One region of the Streptomyces hesseae genome, then DNA from elsewhere that is predicted to be linked to it. Evidence: riboswitches for the same ligand, from Rfam matches in the RefSeq annotation. Region 1 holds a riboswitch; each other region holds the start of a gene.

Region 1 (6,090 bases):
TCGGGACGTTGACGCCGATCATGCCGGTGTCCACGCGGCGGGTGAAGTCGCGGGCGGTGTCCCCGTCGCGGGTGAAGAGGGCGACGCCGTTGCCGAAGGGGTGCTCGCTGGGCAGCCGCAGGGCCTCCTCGTAGTCCGCGGCGCGGACCACCGACAGCACGGGGCCGAAGATCTCCTCCTGGTAGATCCGCATGTCCGGGGTGACGCGGTCGAAGAGGGTGGCGCCGGCGAAGAAGCCGTTCTCGTGGCCCGGCAGGACGAAGTCCCGGCCGTCGACGACCAGTTCCGCGCCCTCCTCGACGCCCAGGTCGACGTAGCCGCGCACCCGGTCGACGGCGTCGCGGCCGACGAGCGGGCCGAAGTCCGCCTCGGGGTCGTCGGAGCGGCCGATGCGGAGGGTGCCGATGCGCTCCTTGAGCTTGGCGACGAGCGCGTCGGCGGTCTCCTCGCCGACGGGCACGGCCACCGAGATGGCCATGCAGCGCTCCCCGGCGGAGCCGTAGCCGGCGCCGATGAGCGCGTCGACGGCCTGGTCGAGGTCGGCGTCGGGCATCACGATCATGTGGTTCTTGGCGCCGCCGAAGCACTGGGCGCGCTTGCCGTGGGCGGCGGCGGTGGCGTAGATGTGCGCGGCGATCGGGGTGGAGCCGACGAAGCCGACGGCCGCGACGCGCGGGTCCTCAAGGAGGACGTCCACGCTCTCCTTGTCGCCGTTGAGGACGTTGAGGACGCCCGGCGGAAGGCCCGCCTCCAGGAACAGCTCGGCGAGCCGCAGCGGTACGGACGGGTCGCGCTCGGAGGGCTTGAGGATGAAGGCGTTGCCGCAGGCGATCGCGGGGGCGGCCTTCCACAGCGGGATCATCGCGGGGAAGTTGAACGGGGTGATGCCGGCCGCGACGCCGATCGGGCGGCGCAGGGAGTGCACGTCGATGCCGGTGCCGGCGTTGTCCGTGAACTCGCCCTTGAGCAGGTGCGGAATGCCCGCCGCGAACTCCACCACCTCCAGGCCGCGCTGGATGTCGCCGAGCGCGTCGGGGACGGTCTTGCCGTGCTCGGAGGACAGCAGCCGGGCCAGCGCGTCCTTCTCGCCCTCGACCAGCTGGAGGAAGCGCAGCAGGACCCGGGCCCGGCGCTGGGGGTTCCACTCGCCCCACTCGCGCTGGGCGCGGACCGCGTCGGCGATGGCCGCCTCGGTCTCCGCGCGGTTCGCCAGGGGTACCCGGGCCTGGATCTCGCCGGTGTTGGGGTCGTACACATCGCCGAAGGCCCCGGATGTTCCCGGGGTGTGCTTTCCGCCGATGAAGTGGGTCAGTTCACGGACCATGGAAGCCTGCTCTCATCAGGTGAGATCCGGGGACAGGCACGGCGGGGCCGCGGGCGCGCGCCCTTGTGGGGCGCGGTCCGTCCTGTCCGTCCTCGTGGTGCCCCCGAACATATAGTTGGACGTCCTACTAAGTCCAGAGTCGAAAAAACGTGCGAGGCGGCCGGGTGGCCGCCCCGCACGCCGGGGACGGGAGAAACGGAATCGGTCAGGAGACGGGTTCGGCCACCTCCTGGGCCGAGTGGTCGGGGCCGGCCCGGTGGACGAGCAGCCGTTCGGCCAGGTGCCCGAAGAGCAGCCCGAAGCCCGCCCACAGGACGCACTGGATGGCCAGGGCCGCGAGGCGGAACCGCCACAGCACGGTGGCCGGGAAGTCCGCGGGCACCTCGTCGACCACGGGCAGGAAGGCGTACGCCACCCCCGCCATCAGCACGAACGCCGCCACCGCGACGACGCCGGCCCACCAGGTGCCCAGCCGGGGGGCCAGTGCGCGGCCCAGGAAGATCGCGGCGACGCCCAGCAGGACGCTGAGCACGATCATCAGGAAGTACAGCGCGGTGCGCTTGCCGATGGTGTCGGGGTCGCCGACGGACGGCGGATTGGCCGGGTACTTGAGGAACGGCACCACATAGACCACCAGCAGCCCGCCCAGCGAGAGCAGGGCCGCCGTGGCGCGCGGGCCGATCCGGCCGATCCGGCCCAGGGCCACGCAGAAGGCCAGCGCGGCGATGCCGCCGAGCGCGACGCCGTAGACCAGGACGCCGGTCGCCAGCCCGGCGGTGGACTGGAGGGTGCGGCTGACCAGCTCCACGCCGTGGTCGTCGTGGCTGTGGGCCTCCTCGAAACCGATGGCCCGGTCCACGGACGGCTCACCGAGCAGATAGGCCACGAGCAGCGCGAGGCACCCCGCCGCCAGCCCGGCGAGCATGCCGCGCACCAGGAGCGACCGTACGGAGACGGTGTTCACGAGAGGGACTCCCCGGCGATCAGTGGCACGGGAAGCCGAGCAGGTGGCGTCCGTCGTGGACCCACTCGTGGACGCCCTCGCCGGACAGCAGCGAGGTGGCGCCCTGTTCGGCGCCGACGAAGTACAGCAGGATCAGCATGAGCAGCCCGAAGAAGACCGCCCACGGGGCGATCGCCTTCAGGGATATGGGCGCGACCTCCGGCCGGGCGGACGAGCCGGAGACGGGAGCGCCGGGCGTGGGAACGGCGGAATAGGCCATGATCAAACCTCCTGGGGGAAACACGCGTCCCAGAACTAGGGGTTCTTGGACGACGGGAGGCGGGTCTGACTCCCCGGGCGTCGCCGCGCTGCCGCGAGCGTTCGGCCGGATTCACAGTGGCGCGACCGTGCCGGATTCCCACCGGCTTCCGTCACCCCGTCGTCATGTCCACGCGACCGTACCGTTCAGGCCAACGTTGCGCCATGGGGCGAGGGGATGCGCACCGGCGTACGAACCGGCGGACGCGCCAGGATCGCGCGCTGCGGACGAGCCTGCTCCGCCCCCGCGCCGGCCGTTCACCTCCTGTCTGTGACCGGTATGTGATCGGTATGTGAACAGGGCTGTTCGGCGGGCGACTTCTGTGCCTACGCTGACCACGCAGCCGGTTCGCCCTGCCCGCCAGGCAGACGCGTCGCAAGAGGGAACCCGGTGGGAATCCGGGACTGCCCCGCAGCGGTGTGCGGGAACGACCGCCGTCATACGCACTGGGCCCGGCGGGCCCGGGAAGCGACGGCCATTAGGTGTCCGCCCTCGGGTGGACGTGCCCGCGAGTCCGAAGACCTGCCCGCTGCCCGCGCGCGAACGGATCGCGCGCGGAGATCCCGGTGACCCCGAGGGCGGGTCGGCGCGCACGGACGAGCACTCGGCGGCTCGCCCGCACCGACGCGACCCCTCGCGGCCCCTCCGGGATCCCGGAAGACGAGCTCGCGAAGGAGAGTTCCGTGACCAGCAAGTCCGCAGCCGCGGCAGCCCGGGCCACCGTGTACGGCTACCCCCGTCAGGGACGGGACCGGGAACTGAAGAAGGCCGTCGAAGGCTACTGGAAGGGCGCTGTCACCGCCGCCGCCCTGCGCCGGACCGCCGCCGGACTGCGCGCCGCCACATGGCGCGATCTCGACGCCGCCGGCCTTCATGAGGTCCCCACCGGTGACTTCTCGTACTACGACCACGTCCTCGACACCAGCGTCATGGTCGGCGCGATCCCCGCCCGCCACCGCGCGGCCTTCGCGGCCGACCCCCTGGACGGCTACTTCACCATGGCACGCGGCACCCAGGACGTGGCGCCCCTGGAGATGACCAAGTGGTTCGACACCAACTACCACTACCTCGTCCCGGAGCTCGGCCCCGACACCGTCTTCACCGCCGACCCCGCCAAACAACTCGGCGAACTCCAGGAAGCCCTGGCCCTCGGCCTCGCCGCCCGGCCCGTCCTCGTCGGACCGGTCACCTACCTCCTGCTCGCCAAGCCCGCCCCCGGCGCCCCGGCCGGCTTCGACCCGCTCACCCTCCTGGACCGGCTGCTGCCCGTCTACGCCGAGGTGCTCACCGCGCTGCGCGCCGCCGGGGCCGAGTGGGTCCAGCTGGACGAGCCCGCCCTCGTCCAGGACCGCACCCCGGCCGAACTGAACGCGGCCACCCGCGCCTACCGCGACCTCGGGGCCCTGACGGACCGGCCGAAACTCCTCGTCGCCTCCTACTTCGACCGCCTGGGCGAGGCCCTGCCCGTGCTGGCCAAGGCCCCCGTCGACGGCCTCGCCCTGGACTTCACCGGCCCCGCCGCCGCCAACCTCGACGACCTCGCGGCCGCCGGCGGACTGCCCGGCAAACGGCTCGTCGCGGGCGTCGTCGACGGCCGCAACGTCTGGATCAACGACCTGACGGCGTCGCTGGCCACCCTCGCCACCCTCCTCGGCCTCGCCGACCGTGTGGACGTCGCCGCCTCCAGCTCCCTCCTCCACGTCCCCCTCGACGCCACCGCCGAACGCGACATCGACCCGCGGATCGCCCGCTGGCTCGCGTTCGCCCGTCAGAAGACCACCGAGATCGTCACCCTCGCCCGCGGCCTCGGCCACGGCACCGCCGCCATCGCCGGCGAACTCGCCGCCAACCGCGCCGACCTGGCCTCCCGCGCCGGCTCCGCCCTCACCCACGACCCGGCCGTCCGCGCCCGCACCACCGCCGTCACCGGCGACGACGCCCGCCGCTCGCTGCCCTACGCCGAGCGGACCACCGCCCAGCGCGCCCGCCTGGGCCTGCCCTCGCTGCCCACGACCACCATCGGCTCCTTCCCCCAGACCACCGACCTGCGCACCGCCCGCGCCGACCTGCGCGCCGGGCGCATCGGCACCGACGCCTACGAGCGGCGCATCGAGGCCGAGATCCGCGAGGTCGTCGCCTTCCAGGAGAAGACCGGCCTGGACGTCCTGGTCCACGGCGAGCCCGAACGCAACGACATGGTCCAGTACTTCGCCGAACGCCTCACCGGCTACCTCGCCACCCGGCACGGCTGGGTCCAGTCCTACGGCACCCGCTACGTCCGCCCACCGGTCCTGGCCGGCGACGTCTCCCGACCCGAGCCGATGACCGTGCGCTGGACCTCCTACGCCCAGTCCCTCACCAATCGGCCCGTCAAGGGCATGCTCACCGGCCCCGTCACCATGCTCGCCTGGTCCTTCGTCCGAGACGACCAGCCCCGCGCCGAGACCGCCCGCCAAGTGGCGCTCGCGCTGCGTGACGAGGTCGCCGACCTGGAGGCGGCGGGCACCGCCGTGATCCAGGTGGACGAACCCGCCCTCCGCGAAACCCTGCCCCTGCGCACCGCCGACCGCCCCGCCTACCTGTCCTGGGCCACCGAGGCCTTCCGCCTGACCACCGGCGGCGTCCGCCCGGACACCCAGATCCACACCCACATGTGCTACGCCGAGTTCGGCGACATCCTCCAGGCCATCGACGACCTCGACGCCGACGTCATCAGCCTGGAGGCGGCACGCTCCCATATGCGGGTCGCGGGCGAACTCGCGGGCGCCGGCTACCCCCGCGAGGCGGGCCCCGGCGTCTACGACATCCATTCGCCCCGCGTCCCCGCCGCCGACGAGGCGGCCGCCCTGCTGCGCCGGGGACTCGCCGCCATCCCGGCCAAACGGCTGTGGGTCAACCCCGACTGCGGCCTGAAGACCCGCGGCTGGCCCGAGGTCCGCGCCTCCCTGGAACACCTGGTGACGGCGGCCCGCACGGTACGGGAGGAGCTCCCGGGCTCACCTTCGTCCTCGTCCTCGTCCTCGTAAGGCGCGAGAAGGGGTGCCCCGGCCACCACCGGGGCACCCCCTTGGCTCGCACAGCCTGCGAAACTGACCGCATGGCCGAACTCAACGGAAATCCCGTCACCCTCGACGATCTCCAGACTCTCGCCCTCACGAACTACGGGCACTTCACGACCATGCGGATGGAGGACGGCACGGTCCGGGGCCTGTCACTCCACCTGGACCGCCTGGTGCGGGACTGCCGCATAGTCTTCGGCGTCGAGCTGGACCGGCAGCGGACCCTGAACCACATCCGCCAGGCCGCCGACGGCGTCACCGGCGTCGCCGCCCTCCGCGTCACCGTCTTCGACCCAGCCCTCGACCTGACACGCCCCAGTGCCGCCCAGAACCCCCACATCCTGGTGAACGTGCGACCCGCCGGCGCCCTGACGCCACCACCACTGACAGCGAAGACCTTCACCTTCACCCGCGACAACGCGGAGGTGAAACACATCGGAATCCA
Region 2 (6,090 bases), on a different contig from region 1:
ACCGTGCACGTACGCCGGCTGCGCGCCAAGATCGAGGACGACCCGGCGAATCCCGTGCTGATCCGGACCGTATGGGGCGTCGGCTACCGCTTCGAGGCGCCCGGGGAGGCGGCCGGGAATGGGTGACACGCTGCTCATCGCCCTGTTCGCGTTCCTCGGCGCGGCCGCCGCCGGGCTGCTGGGGGCGCTGGCGCTGCGGCTCCTGCGGCACCGGTCGGTGACGGTCTCCCTCGCCGTGGTGGCCGCCGTGTCGGTGACGGCGATGCTGGCCGGGACGCTGGCCGTGGCCCAGGCGATGTTCCTGTCCGCGCACGACCTGACGGTCGTGACGACGGTGTGCGCGATGGCCGCCGTGGTCTCGCTCGCCACGGCCCTGCTGCTCGGCCGCTGGGTGGTGGCCCGTAGCGCCGCGCTGACCCGCGCGGCCCGGTCCTTCGGCGAGGGCGGCACCTTCGCCGCCCCCGGCGGCGGCGCCACGGCGGAACTCGACGCGCTCTCCCGGGAGCTCGCCGCCACCAGCGCCAAGCTGGCCGAGTCCCGGGATCGCGAACGCGCCCTCGACGCCTCGCGGCGCGAACTGGTGGCCTGGATCTCCCACGACCTGCGTACCCCGCTGGCGGGGCTGCGCGCCATGTCCGAGGCGCTGGAGGACGGCGTCGCCGAGGACCCCGCGCGCTACCACCGGCAGATCCGCACCGAGGTCGACCGGCTCAACACCATGGTGGGCGACCTCTTCGAGCTCTCCCGCATCCACGCGGGCGCCCTGCCGCTGCGCCCGAGCCGGATGTCGGTGTACGACCTGGTGGACGAGGCCCTGGCGGGTGCCGGGCCGCTGGCGCGGGAGCACGGGGTGCGGCTGGTGGGGGACGGTGTGGACGCCGCGCCGGTGGAGGTGGACGGCAAGGAGATGACCCGGGTCCTGGGGAACCTCCTGGTGAACGCGATCCGGCGGACCCCGCCCGACGGCACGGTCGCGGTGGCCGCGCGGCGCGAGGCGGACGCGGTGGTGGTGTCGGTGACGGACGGCTGCGGCGGCATCCCGGAGGAGGATCTTCCCCGGGTCTTCGAGACGGGCTGGCGGGGCTCGGCGGCCCGGACCCGGCCGGGGGGGCGCGGGGCTGGGCCTGGCGATCGTCCGCGGCATCGTCGAGGCCCACGCGGGCCGGGCGTCGGTCCACAACGTGCCCGGCGGCTGCCGGTTCGAGGTGACGCTCCCGACGGCCGTCAGCGCGGGGCCGCGCCACCCCGTGAAGGGGGATCACGGCCCAACACGCTGACGTGATCAGGGGTCGTGCGTCACGATGCACCCGCCGGCAGAGCGAGCAGCGACGACCGTGGAGCGGGATGGCCCATGTCCGACACCGGAGCCGAGTCAGATGTCGACGCCGACCCCCTGCGCAGGATCGCCGCGGCGATCGAGCGGGAGTGGGATCCCTCGACCCGGACGTGCCTGACCTGCGGCGGGCCGGCCCTGGTGGTCGTGCGGGAGGAGTCGGCCGGGAGCAGCCCCCCGGTGATCAGCGCCCGCAAGGCGTGCGCGAACCAGGGCTGCGAACGCCCCTGATCCCCCGGCCGGGGCCTCAGCCGTCCGCGCCCGCCCCGGCGGCAGCCGTCCGTGCCGCCCAGCGCTGTTCGACCTTGGCGAAGCGCCAGTAGCCGAGGGCGACGGCCCAGACCACCACGAACAGCCCGACGATGACGAAACCGACGTTGTCGAGGTTCAGCCCCGCGATCCAGCCGGTCACCGCGTCGTCCAGGCCGAGCTTCTCGTGGAGCACGCCCACCAGCTCGATGGTGCCGATGAGGAAGGCTACGGCGATGGACAGCCCGGTGATGGTGAGGTTGTAGTAGACCTTTCTGACGGGGTTGGAGAACGCCCACTGGTAGGCGAAGTTCATGAACGTGCCGTCGAGCGTGTCGAACAGGCTCATGCCGGCCGCGAACAGCAACGGCAGGCACAGGATCGCGTACCAGGGCAGCCCGGCGGCGGCGCCGCTGCCCGCCATGACCATCAGTGTGACCTCGGTGGCGGTGTCGAAGCCCAGGCCGAAGAGGAAGCCCAGCGGGTACATCTGGCCGGGGCGGCTGATGGAGCGGGTGAAACGGCCCAGGAGGCGGTTCATGAAGCCGCGCGAGTCGAGCTGCTTCTCCAGTTCGGCCTCGTCGTAGCGGCCCTCGCGCATGGCGCGGAAGACCCTCATGATGCCGGCGAGGGCGACGAGGTTGAGGATGGCGATGAGGTAGAGGAATCCGCCGGAGACCGAGGTGCCGACGACACCGAGGGCCTGATGGGTGGTGGAGTTCTCGTTCATCAGCGTCCCGGCCAGCCGGGTGCCGCCGGTGACCAGCAGCGTCAGCAGGACGACGACGCTGGAGTGGCCGAGGGCGAACCAGAAGCCGACGGAGACCGGGCGCTGCCCGTCCGCCATCAGCTTGCGGGTGGTGTTGTCGATGGCGGCGATGTGGTCGGCGTCGAAGGCGTGCCGCATGCCGAGGGTGTAGGCGGTGACGCCGAGGCCGACGCCGAAGGCCTTGGAGCCGACGGTGTAGTGGTTCGGCACGACCAGCAGGAAGAGCACGCCGAACGCGACGACGTGGAGGGCGACGACGACGGCCAGCAGGCCGGCGGTCCGCAGGGTGTCCTCACGCCGCCAGCGGAAGGCGGGCGGGGACGGTTCGGTGGATGTGGCTATGGATATGGACATCTTGGGGTGAACGCTCCAGCACCTCGTGGATCATTTCGAGATGCCGTGGCCGGTCTCCTGGCTTACGGGTGACTGGCGTTACCGTCCCGCCTTCCCGGCAGCCGGACGCTGCCAGTGGCTCCACGAGCCGGGGCGCGCGGAAGAGGACGGTCACTCCCCGATCACAGTGGCGAGGGCCGCTCCGGAATCGGCCCACGAGGGGCCTCACCGGTCTTCCCGAACACCACGGCCGGGCAACCATAACGTCCCGGCCGGGCTCCGGGGCGAGAATGTGGCACTTGCCATCTCCTCGCAGCAAGGTCCGACACTCCGCAGGTGATGGACGCGCCGGGCGGCCCGGTGTACGAGTGCAGGAAGACCTCGACGGACGGCCGAGAGAGGGCTGATCGCCAATGGCGGACACGGCAGGGGACATCGAGCGGGGGCCCGGGACACCGGAGCCCGGGGTTCCGGAAGAGCGGTCGGCGTTCGTCCGCCGTATCGGGCTGTTCCAGGCCACCGCCATCAATATGAGCCAGATGTGCGGCATAGGACCGTTCGTCACCATTCCGCTGATGGTGGCCTCCTTCGGCGGGCCACAGGCGGTCATCGGCTTTGTCGCCGGGGCGGTGCTGGCACTGGCCGACGGGCTGGTGTGGGCCGAGCTGGGCGCGGCGATGCCCGGCGCGGGCGGCAGCTATGTCTATCTGCGGCAGGCGTTCCAGTACCGGACCGGCAGATTGGTGCCGTTCCTGTTCGTGTGGACGGCGATGCTCTTCATCCCGCTGGCCATGGCCACGGGTGTGATCGGTTTCGTCCAGTACCTGGGCTATCTCTGGCCGGGCATGACGCAGACCCAGGGCGATCTGACGGGCCTGGCGTTCGTCGTGGTGGTCGTCGGGCTGCTGTGGCGGCGGGTGGAGAGCATCGCGCGGATCACGGCCGTGCTGTGGTGCGTGATGATCGCCTCCGTCGTCCTGGTCATCGTCGCCGCGTTCACCCACTTCAGCCCGGACCGGGCCTTCACCTACCCGGCGGGCGCCTTCGACCTCACGACCGGTCAGTTCTGGCTGGGCTTCGCGGCGGGCCTGACCATCGGCATCTACGACTACGGGGGCTACAGCACCGTCGCCTACATGGGCGCCGAGATCAAGGACCCCGGGCGTGTGATGCCACGTTCCATCATCTACTCGATCCTCGGCATCATGGCCATCTATCTGCTGCTCCAGATCGGCACCCTGGGCGTCGTCGACTGGCGGGAGATGCTGGACCCCGACTCCACGGCCGGGTCCTCCGTGGCCTCGGCGGTCATGGAGCAGACGTGGGGCAAGGGCGCGGCGGACGTCGTCACCGTGCTGATCCTCGTCACGGCCTTCGCGTCGGTCTTCACCGGGCTCCTGGGCGGCTCGCGCATCCCCGTGGACGCCGCGCGGGAGAACGTCTTCTTCCGCCGCTTCGGCGCCCTCCACCCGCGGCTGCGCTTCCCGGTGCTGCCCCTGACGACGATGGGACTGGTCTCGGCCGTCGGCTTCCTGATCGGCCGTCATACCGACCTGGCGACGATCATCCAGTTGCTGATGGCGGTCATGGTGATCCTTCAGGCGCTGTCGCAGGTACTGGCCTTGACCGTGCTGCGGCGCCGGCAACCGGGACTGCCGCGCCCGTACCGGACGTGGCTCTATCCGCTGCCGAGCCTGGTGGCGCTGGCGGGCTGGCTGGTGATCTACGGCTTCGCCGACCGGAACTCCCCCGGCCGCCATCCCATCGAGTGGTCGCTGGCCTGGGTGGGCGCGGGGTGCGTGGCCTTCGTGCTGTGGGCGGCGAGGGAGAAGGTGTGGCCGTTCGGGCCGCGGGAGATCAGTGAGGAGTACCTGCCCGGAGGGGTCTCCGCCATCGGGCTCGCCGAGCCCGTGACGGCCGTCTCCGGCGGGCCTGTCACCGACGCGGGGGACGACGATCCGGACCCCGGCACGGGCCCCGGCGGCGTGGCGCCCACCCCGGCCTGACGGGGCGTCCGCTCCACCGGCCGGGCCGCCCGGACTCCTGCGGTCCGGCCGAACGGTGATAAAACGGCACCCATGCCTGTGACCACTGCCCCTCCCCCACGCGCCCCCGGTGCCCAGCCGCGCAAGCTGCTCTGGCACCGCCTCATATTCGGGCTCTGGTACCGGCCCGTCGAGGTCCTCGACGAGGCGCGGGACCGGAGCGTCTGGGGAGCGGCGGCCTTCCTGTCCCTGCTGTGCGGGGCGCTGGGGACGCTGGCCAACGACTCCTTCTGGGTGCAGTGGGGGGTCAGCCCCCTGCTGGCGCTGGAGGCCATGGCCATCGGCTCGCTGGTGATGATGCTCGCCAGTCTGCTGCTGGGCGCCGCCACGCACGCCATCGCCCGCCGGCTCGGCGGCAACGGCAGGTTCGCCCCCACGGCGAGCCTGTTCGTCGTGCTGTTCTGGGCGAGCGATCTGCCCCGGCTGATCCTCGACACCTGGCTGCCGTCCGGTTCGGTGCCGGTGCGCGCCGCCGCGTCGGTGACGGCGGCCTTCGGCTACGCGCTCGCCACGCTGCTGATACGGGGTCAGCACCATCTGCCCACCCACAAGGCGGTGGCGGCGGTGAGCCTCCAGATGCTGGCGGCCGTGACGCTGCTCAAGTTCCCGCCCGGCAGCGCCTGAGCGAGCGGGCCCGAGCGATGGGGTGACGACGAAGGCCCGCCCGGTGCGACGGGGGATGCACACCGGGCGGGCTCGAGGACAGTTCTACCTCATCAAGGATGGGTTATGCATCAAAAACCTGTTCGGTCGTCCTAAGACCAACGAACGGGGAGCGAATTCAGGCCACGCGCCCGGATGGCCGGACGCCAGGTCAGCTCCTCCCTCGGAACGTCCAGTTCCAGATTTTCGAAGCGCTCCAGCAGCGCGGCGAGCGCGGTCTCCGTCTCCATCCGGCCCAGCGCGGCGCCCAGGCAGTAGTGGATGCCATGGCCCAGCGCGAGGTTCCCCGAGCGGTCCCGTCCCAGGTCGAAGCGGTCGGGGTCGGGGAATCGGGCCGGGTCGCGATTGGCCGAGGCCAGCGACAGCAGAACGGTCTCACCCGCCGGGACCGTCACTCCGCCGATCTCCACGTCCTCCACCGGGAAGCGCCGGATCGCCAGCGGAAGAGGTCCGTCCCACCGGCTGACCTCGTCCACGAGCGCCGCGAGACCGTCCGGATCCTTACGCACCGTCTGAAGCAGTTCAGGACGGTCCAGCAGGGCGAGAACCGTGTTGCCGATGAGGTGGGTCACGTTCTCGTATCCACCGAACACGATGAGGAACGCCAGGGACGTCAGCTCGTCCCGGGAGAGCGTGTCCCCGGCCTCCTGCACCGCGATCAGGTCCGAGAGCAGGTCGTCGCCGGGCTCGGCGCGCTT
Region 3 (6,090 bases), on a different contig from region 1:
AGGCCGTGCGGTACAGGTCGCGGACCTCCTGCGGGATCCACTTCATGTCCTGGACGGAGCCGTTGGCCTCGGTCATGGCCTCGCGGGTGGCGCGGTCCCACACGCCGAGCTTCTTGAGGTCCTCCACCAGGTAGGTGTTGACCTGGAGGAACTCACCCGAGAGCGTCTCGCGCTTGAACAGGTTGGAGACCTGCGGCTCGATGCACTCGTAGACGCCGGCGATGGAGGCGATGGTCGCCGTCGGGGCGATGGCGAGCAGCAGCGAGTTGCGCATGCCGACCTCGGCGATGCGGGCGCGCAGCGCCTCCCAGCGGTCCTCCCACGCGGCGACGGCGTTGGGGTAGTGGTCCGGGTGGAGCACACCGCGGGCGGTGCGGGTCGCGGCCCAGGCCGGGTGGGGGCCGTGGCGCTCGGCGAGGTCCGCGGAGGCCTCGTACGCCGCCAGCATGATCCGCTCGGAGATCTTGGTGGACAGCTCCTTCGCCTCGGCCGAGTCGAAGGCCAGGCGCAGCCGGAAGAAGACGTCCTGGAGGCCCATGAGGCCCAGGCCCACCGGGCGCCAGCGGCTGTTGGAGCTGCCGGCCTGCTCGGTCGGGTAGAAGTTGATGTCCACGACGCGGTCGAGGAAGGTGACGGCCGTACGGACCGTACGGTCGAGCTTCTCCCAGTCCATCTCGCCGTCGGCACCGAGGTGCTGCGCGAGGTTGACCGAGCCCAGGTTGCAGACCGCGGTCTCGCCGTCGTTGGTGACCTCGAGGATCTCGGTGCAGAGGTTCGAGGAGTGGACGACCGCGCCCTTCTCGGCCGTCTGGTTGGCCGTGCGGTTGGCGGCGTCCTTGAAGGTCATCCAGCCGTTGCCGGTCTGCGCGAGGGTGCGCATCATCCGGGCGTAGAGCACACGCGCCGGGATGGTCTTGACGGCCTTGCCCTCGGCCTCGTACTTGCGGTACGCGGCGTCGAACTCGTCGCCGTAGAGGTCGACCAGGTCCGGGGTGTCGGCGGGGGAGAAGAGCGACCAGTCCGCGTCCGTCTCGACGCGGCGCATGAACTCGTCCGGGATCCAGTGCGCGATGTTGAGGTTGTGGGTGCGGCGGGCCTCCTCACCGGTGTTGTCGCGGAGCTCCAGGAACTCCTCGATGTCGGCGTGCCAGGTCTCCAGGTAGACACAGGCCGCGCCCTTGCGGCGGCCGCCCTGGTTGACGGCGGCGACGGAGGCGTCGAGGGTGCGCAGGAACGGCACGATGCCGTTGGAGTGACCGTTGGTGCCCCGGATCAGCGAGCCGCGCGAGCGGATGCGCGAGTACGACAGGCCGATGCCGCCCGCGTGCTTCGACAGACGCGCCACCTGGTGGTAGCGGTCGTAGATGGAGTCCAGCTCGTCCAGCGGGGAGTCCAGCAGGTAGCAGGACGACATCTGCGGGTGGCGGGTGCCGGAGTTGAACAGCGTCGGGGAGGACGGCAGGTACGAGAGGGTGCTCGTCAGCCGGTACAGCTCCGCGACGTCGTCCAGGGCCCGCTCCGAGTGGTCCTCGGCGAGACCGCAGGCCACGCGCAGCAGGAAGTGCTGCGGGGTCTCGATCACGTCGCGGTGGATCGGGTGGCGCAGCAGGTAACGGCTGTGCAGGGTGCGCAGGCCGAAGTAGCCGAAGCGGTCGTCCGCGCCGTCCGTGAGGGCGGCCTCGACGAGGGCGTCCAGACGTGCGGCGTGGGTGCGGACGAAGGCGGCCGTGTCGTCGGCGATGAGCCCCTCGCGGTGTCCGACCTCGACAGAGGCGGAGAAGGAGGTGGCGCCCTGGCCGGCCGCCTCGTCGGCGATGGCCAGGGTGAGCAGGCGCGCGGCGAGCTTGGAGTACTCGGGCTCCTCCGAGATGAGGCCGGCGGCGGCCTCGGTGGCGAGGGAGCGCAGCTCGGCGTCGTCCGCGGCGGCGCTGCGGCCGCGGAGCGCGGCGGCGGCGACCTTGCCGGGGTCGGTGGCCGGAAGGTCGGCGGTGAGGTCGGTCAGGGTGCGCAGGAGCGCGGTCCCGGGGCCGCCGGTCGCTTCCGCGTTCGCTGAGACCGGAGCTGAAACCGGATCTGCGGGCGCGATGGTCACTGAGGCTCTCCCTCGCTCGGCTGGGTGGGCCGGGCGGGAGAGCGATGGCCGCGCACGCGCATGCCACTTGCACCAGGGCATGCCTCGTAGGCGTCCATCGGCCCAACCCGCGAGGCCCGGACGAATTCAACGCCCATGACCGAGCCGGGGCAGGCTCGGTGGTGGGCGCGCTGTCGGCAGGTCGTCGGACTTCAGGTGCGCTGGGTATATGCGCACACATACACCGTTGCGGGACAGTTCCGGATTTCCACCGGATTCCCCTGCGACGACAGCGGAGACGAGCATACATCTAGTGCCGGGTCTCGCACGCGCCCCCACATGTTGTGTCGTCGCGTCATGAGACGGTCGCGGAATGTGCTAACGGGCGTACCTGGAAGGGCAAGAGAAGAGGGCCGCCACGCCCCCTGGGCGGGGATGTGGCGGCCCTCCGGGGGGCCTCCGGGCGGTGGTCCCGGGGGTGGCGGGTCAGTGCCCGCCGGGGGCTCCTGCGGTGGCCGGCGGGAGGTCCGCGCTGACCCCCGGGTCACCGGCGTCGGCCGTGTAGTCCGAGGGCCGGGTCCGGTCCTCGCCGTCGGGCACCTTCAGCGCCTTGAGGACGACCGTCGCGACGATGACGACGATCACGTTAAGGATAAAGGCGGTAAGTCCGATATATCCCTTTTCCCCAATAAAGGGGATGAGGTTGGTGTTCCCGAAGTGGTCCTGGGTGGCGCTCGGTGTGGCGTACGCCCGCCACGTCCCGTACGTCATACCGGCCGCCCAGCCCGCGAGCAGCGCCCAGCGGTGGGGCCAGCGGGTGAAGAGCCCGCCGACGAGCGCGGGCACGGTCTGGAGGATCCAGATGCCGCCCAGCAGCTGGAAATTGATGGCGACCGTTTTGTCCATGGTGAGGACGAAAACGAGCGCGCCGACCTTGACCAGCAGGGACGCGAGCTTCGATACCTTCGCCTCGTGTTCGGGGGAGGCGTCCGGTTTGAGGAAGTCCTTGTAGATGTTGCGGGTGAAGAGATTTGCTGCGGCGATCGACATGATGGCCGCCGGTACGAGCGCGCCGATGCCGATCGCGGCGAAGGCCACCCCGGTGAACCAGTCCGGGAACATGTCCTCGAAGAGCTGGGGGATCGCCAGCTGGCCGTTCTTCACCTTCACCCCGGCGGCGATGGCCATGAAGCCGAGCATCGCCAGCAGGCCCAGCATCAGGGAGTAGAGGGGAAGGATGGTGGTGTTCCGGCGGATGACATTGCGGCTCCTGCTGGAGAGGACCGCCGTCACCGAGTGCGGATAGAGGAAGAGCGCCATCGCCGAGCCGAGCGCCAGCGTCGCGTAAGCCCACTGCGTCTCCGCTCCCGGGATCAGCGAACCCCGGGGTTTTCCGGTAGCGGGATTCTCGGTCGCGAACGCCTCGCCGGCCTTGCCGAAGATGTGCTCGAAGCCGCCCAGTCTGATCGGTATGTAGATGATCGCCACGATGATCACGATGTAGATCAGCGCGTCCTTGACGAAGGCGATCAGCGCTGGGGCGCGCAGCCCGGCGGAGTAGGTGTAGGCCGCGAGCACGCCGAAGGCGATGAGCAGTGGCAGGTCCTTGACGAACCAGTTGGTGTTCTCGCCGCCGCCGACGCCCATGACGTCGAGCACCGCCTGGATGCCGACCAGTTGCAGCGCGATGTACGGCATCGTGGCCAGGATCCCGGTCACCGCGAGGGCGAGGGAGAGGCCGCGGGAGCCGAACCGGCCCCGGACGAAGTCCGACGACGTCACATAGCCGTGCTTGTGCGCCACCGACCACAGACGGGGCAGGAAGGTGAAGACCAGCGGGTAGGTGATGATCGTGTACGGCACGGCGAAGAAGCCCGCCGCGCCCGCCGCGTAGATCGCCGCCGGTACCGCCACGAACGTATAGGCGGTGTAGAGGTCCCCGCCCAGCAGGAACCAGGTGACCCAGGTGCCGAAGGAGCGGCCGCCCAGGCCCCATTCGTCGAGGTTGTCGGAGTTCTCGGCCCTTCGCCACCGGGCGGCGAGGAAGCCCATGACCGTCACGACGACGAAGAAGAAAAGGAAGACGGCGAGTGCCACGCCGTTCACGCCGTCCTTCATCCCCTCTCACCCCCCGCGTGCCGCTCCCGGCGCACCGCCTCCTCACGCCGACGCACGATGACGTAGGCGATGACGGTGAGGAGAGTGGACAGCAGCACCCAGAGCATCTGGTACCAGTAGAAGAAGGGGATGCCGATGAGAGCCGGGGTGAGCCTGGCGTAGGAGTCCACCCAGAGCATCGCCACGAAGGGGATGGCGAGGCATACCCCCGCGACGATCAGCGGGACGGTCAAGACCGGGTTGCGTACGGTCAAGAGTGGTTTATGGCCGTCCGTGGCGGCTTGTGCGGCCGCGCGGCCGGGTGGATGCTCGGGTGGTTCCGACATGCGGTGACTCCGTCCCCTGTGCGATCACTTGCCGTAATGCGCTGGAAATCTAGGTGAGGGTGCCTCCGGTCGTCACCCCCTTTCCGGATATCGGAATGGCAACACCAGCAGGGGCGCGGGCGGAATCCCATCGTCCGGACGGCGGTTGGTGACGGGCCGTGCACACGTGGCGTCAAGTCGCCTTGCGCGGGCCATGGTTGTCCAGTATTTGACGAAACTTCGATCTGTCATCGACGGGTAATGCGCAGGTAAAGTGTTTGTCGCGGCGGCCGGGCAGAATCGGGCCCCGGCAGCCGGTGTGCCCCGAAGCAGTGGCCCCGGCGCGCCGCATCCGGACACCGGGTACCCCGGCGTCCGTCGCTCTTGATCCGACCCGACCACACCGTGCCCGGCGCGTCCCCACACGCGTCACGGGCGCAGGAGGCAGGCCCATCATGAAGTCGCTCATAGTCCACGCCCGTTCCTTCGCGGCCCACGTCGCGGACTCCGAACGCGCCGAGAGCTTCCGTGCCCTCCAATCCGGCCAGTCGCCGGAGGCGCTGTTCATCACCTGCTCCGACTCACGCGTCGTCCCCTCGCTCATCACCGGCGCCCGGCCCGGGGAACTCTTCGAACTCCGCACCGCCGGCAACATCGTTCCCGAGTACGGCGGCGGCCGCCCCATGGGCGAGACCGCCACCATCGAGTACGCCGTGCGCGTGCTCGGCGTCCGCGACATCGTCGTCTGCGGCCACTCCCACTGCGGCGCGATCAGCGCCCTCGTCCAGGGCGACGACCTCTCCGCCGCCCCCGCCGTCCGCGACTGGCTCGCGACACAGGCGGCCGGTTCGTCCTTCGGCGCCGATCTCGCCGACGCGGTCCAGCGGCACGCCGTGGCCCAGCTCGACCGGCTGCGCACCTACCCGTGCGTCCGCGAACGCGTCGAGGAAGGGCTGCTCTCCCTCCATGCCTGGTACTACGAGGTCCACACGGGTGCGGTCCGTGCGCACCGACCCGGCGGGGACAGCAGTACGTTCGGGCCCCTCTGAGGCGGCCGGGCGCCGCGACGGGCGCTGCCACGACGCAAGCAAGGCAAGCGGACTTCTTCGCGTGGCGGGCGGGAGATGCCCCCGTCCGCCACGCGAGCGACCCACAAGGAACCCCCACGTTCATGCTCTCCACCCGCAAAACCCTCACTACCTCCGGCGAGGGCGGACCGGGCGCGCTGCGCCAGGACGCCCTCGCCTCCCTGGTCGTCTTCCTGGTGGCCCTCCCGCTGTGCGTCGGCGTGGCCGTCGCCTCGGGTGTCCCGGCCGAACTCGGCCTGATCACCGGCATCGTCGGCGGCCTGGTCGTCGGCGCCCTGCCGGGCAGCACCTTCCAGGTCAGCGGTCCGGCCGCCGGGCTGACCGTCCTCGTCTTCGAGGCGGTGAAGGAGTTCGGCCTGGGCACCCTGGGCGCCATCGTGCTGGCGACCGGCGTGCTCCAACTGACCCTGGGCGCGCTGCGCTTCGGCCGCTGGTTCCGCGCGATATCCGTCGCGGTCGTCCAGGGCATGCTCGCGGGCATCGGGCTGGTGCTCGTCCTCGGCCAGCT

What was found. A riboswitch is a leader RNA that binds a small molecule or an ion and turns the genes downstream of it on or off. The one in region 1 is predicted to bind cobalamin.
Region 2: it holds a riboswitch for cobalamin, as region 1 does, so the genes downstream of both, nicT (Nickel transporter NicT) here and metE (5-methyltetrahydropteroyltriglutamate--homocysteine S-methyltransferase) in region 1, are expected to answer to the same signal.
Region 3: it holds a riboswitch for cobalamin, as region 1 does, so the genes downstream of both, RM609_RS28375 (ribonucleoside-diphosphate reductase subunit alpha) here and metE (5-methyltetrahydropteroyltriglutamate--homocysteine S-methyltransferase) in region 1, are expected to answer to the same signal.

What each region holds. Positions count from the first base shown of each region.
Region 1 covers NZ_JAVRFI010000001.1:236,466-242,555, reverse strand. Annotated here, with positions in the region: gene RM609_RS01090 (CoA-acylating methylmalonate-semialdehyde dehydrogenase) at 1-1,324, opposite strand, end outside; gene RM609_RS01085 (CbtA family protein) at 1,530-2,288, opposite strand; gene RM609_RS01080 (CbtB domain-containing protein) at 2,308-2,547, opposite strand; cobalamin riboswitch at 2,914-3,130, shown strand; gene metE (5-methyltetrahydropteroyltriglutamate--homocysteine S-methyltransferase) at 3,270-5,612, shown strand; gene RM609_RS01070 (aminotransferase class IV family protein) at 5,684-6,090, shown strand, end outside.
Region 2 covers NZ_JAVRFI010000004.1:378,721-384,810, reverse strand. Annotated here, with positions in the region: gene RM609_RS09780 (response regulator transcription factor) at 1-126, shown strand, start outside; partial or broken gene RM609_RS09775 (sensor histidine kinase) at 119-1,277, shown strand; gene RM609_RS09770 (hypothetical protein) at 1,352-1,564, shown strand; gene nicT (Nickel transporter NicT) at 1,581-2,705, opposite strand; cobalamin riboswitch at 2,736-2,948, opposite strand; gene RM609_RS09760 (APC family permease) at 3,098-4,690, shown strand; gene RM609_RS09755 (YIP1 family protein) at 4,763-5,353, shown strand; gene RM609_RS09750 (cytochrome P450 family protein) at 5,485-6,090, opposite strand, start outside.
Region 3 covers NZ_JAVRFI010000025.1:55,232-61,321, forward strand. Annotated here, with positions in the region: gene RM609_RS28375 (ribonucleoside-diphosphate reductase subunit alpha) at 1-2,092, opposite strand, end outside; cobalamin riboswitch at 2,251-2,377, opposite strand; gene mctP (monocarboxylate uptake permease MctP) at 2,558-4,189, opposite strand; gene RM609_RS28385 (DUF3311 domain-containing protein) at 4,186-4,443, opposite strand; gene RM609_RS28390 (carbonic anhydrase) at 4,950-5,543, shown strand; gene RM609_RS28395 (SulP family inorganic anion transporter) at 5,666-6,090, shown strand, end outside.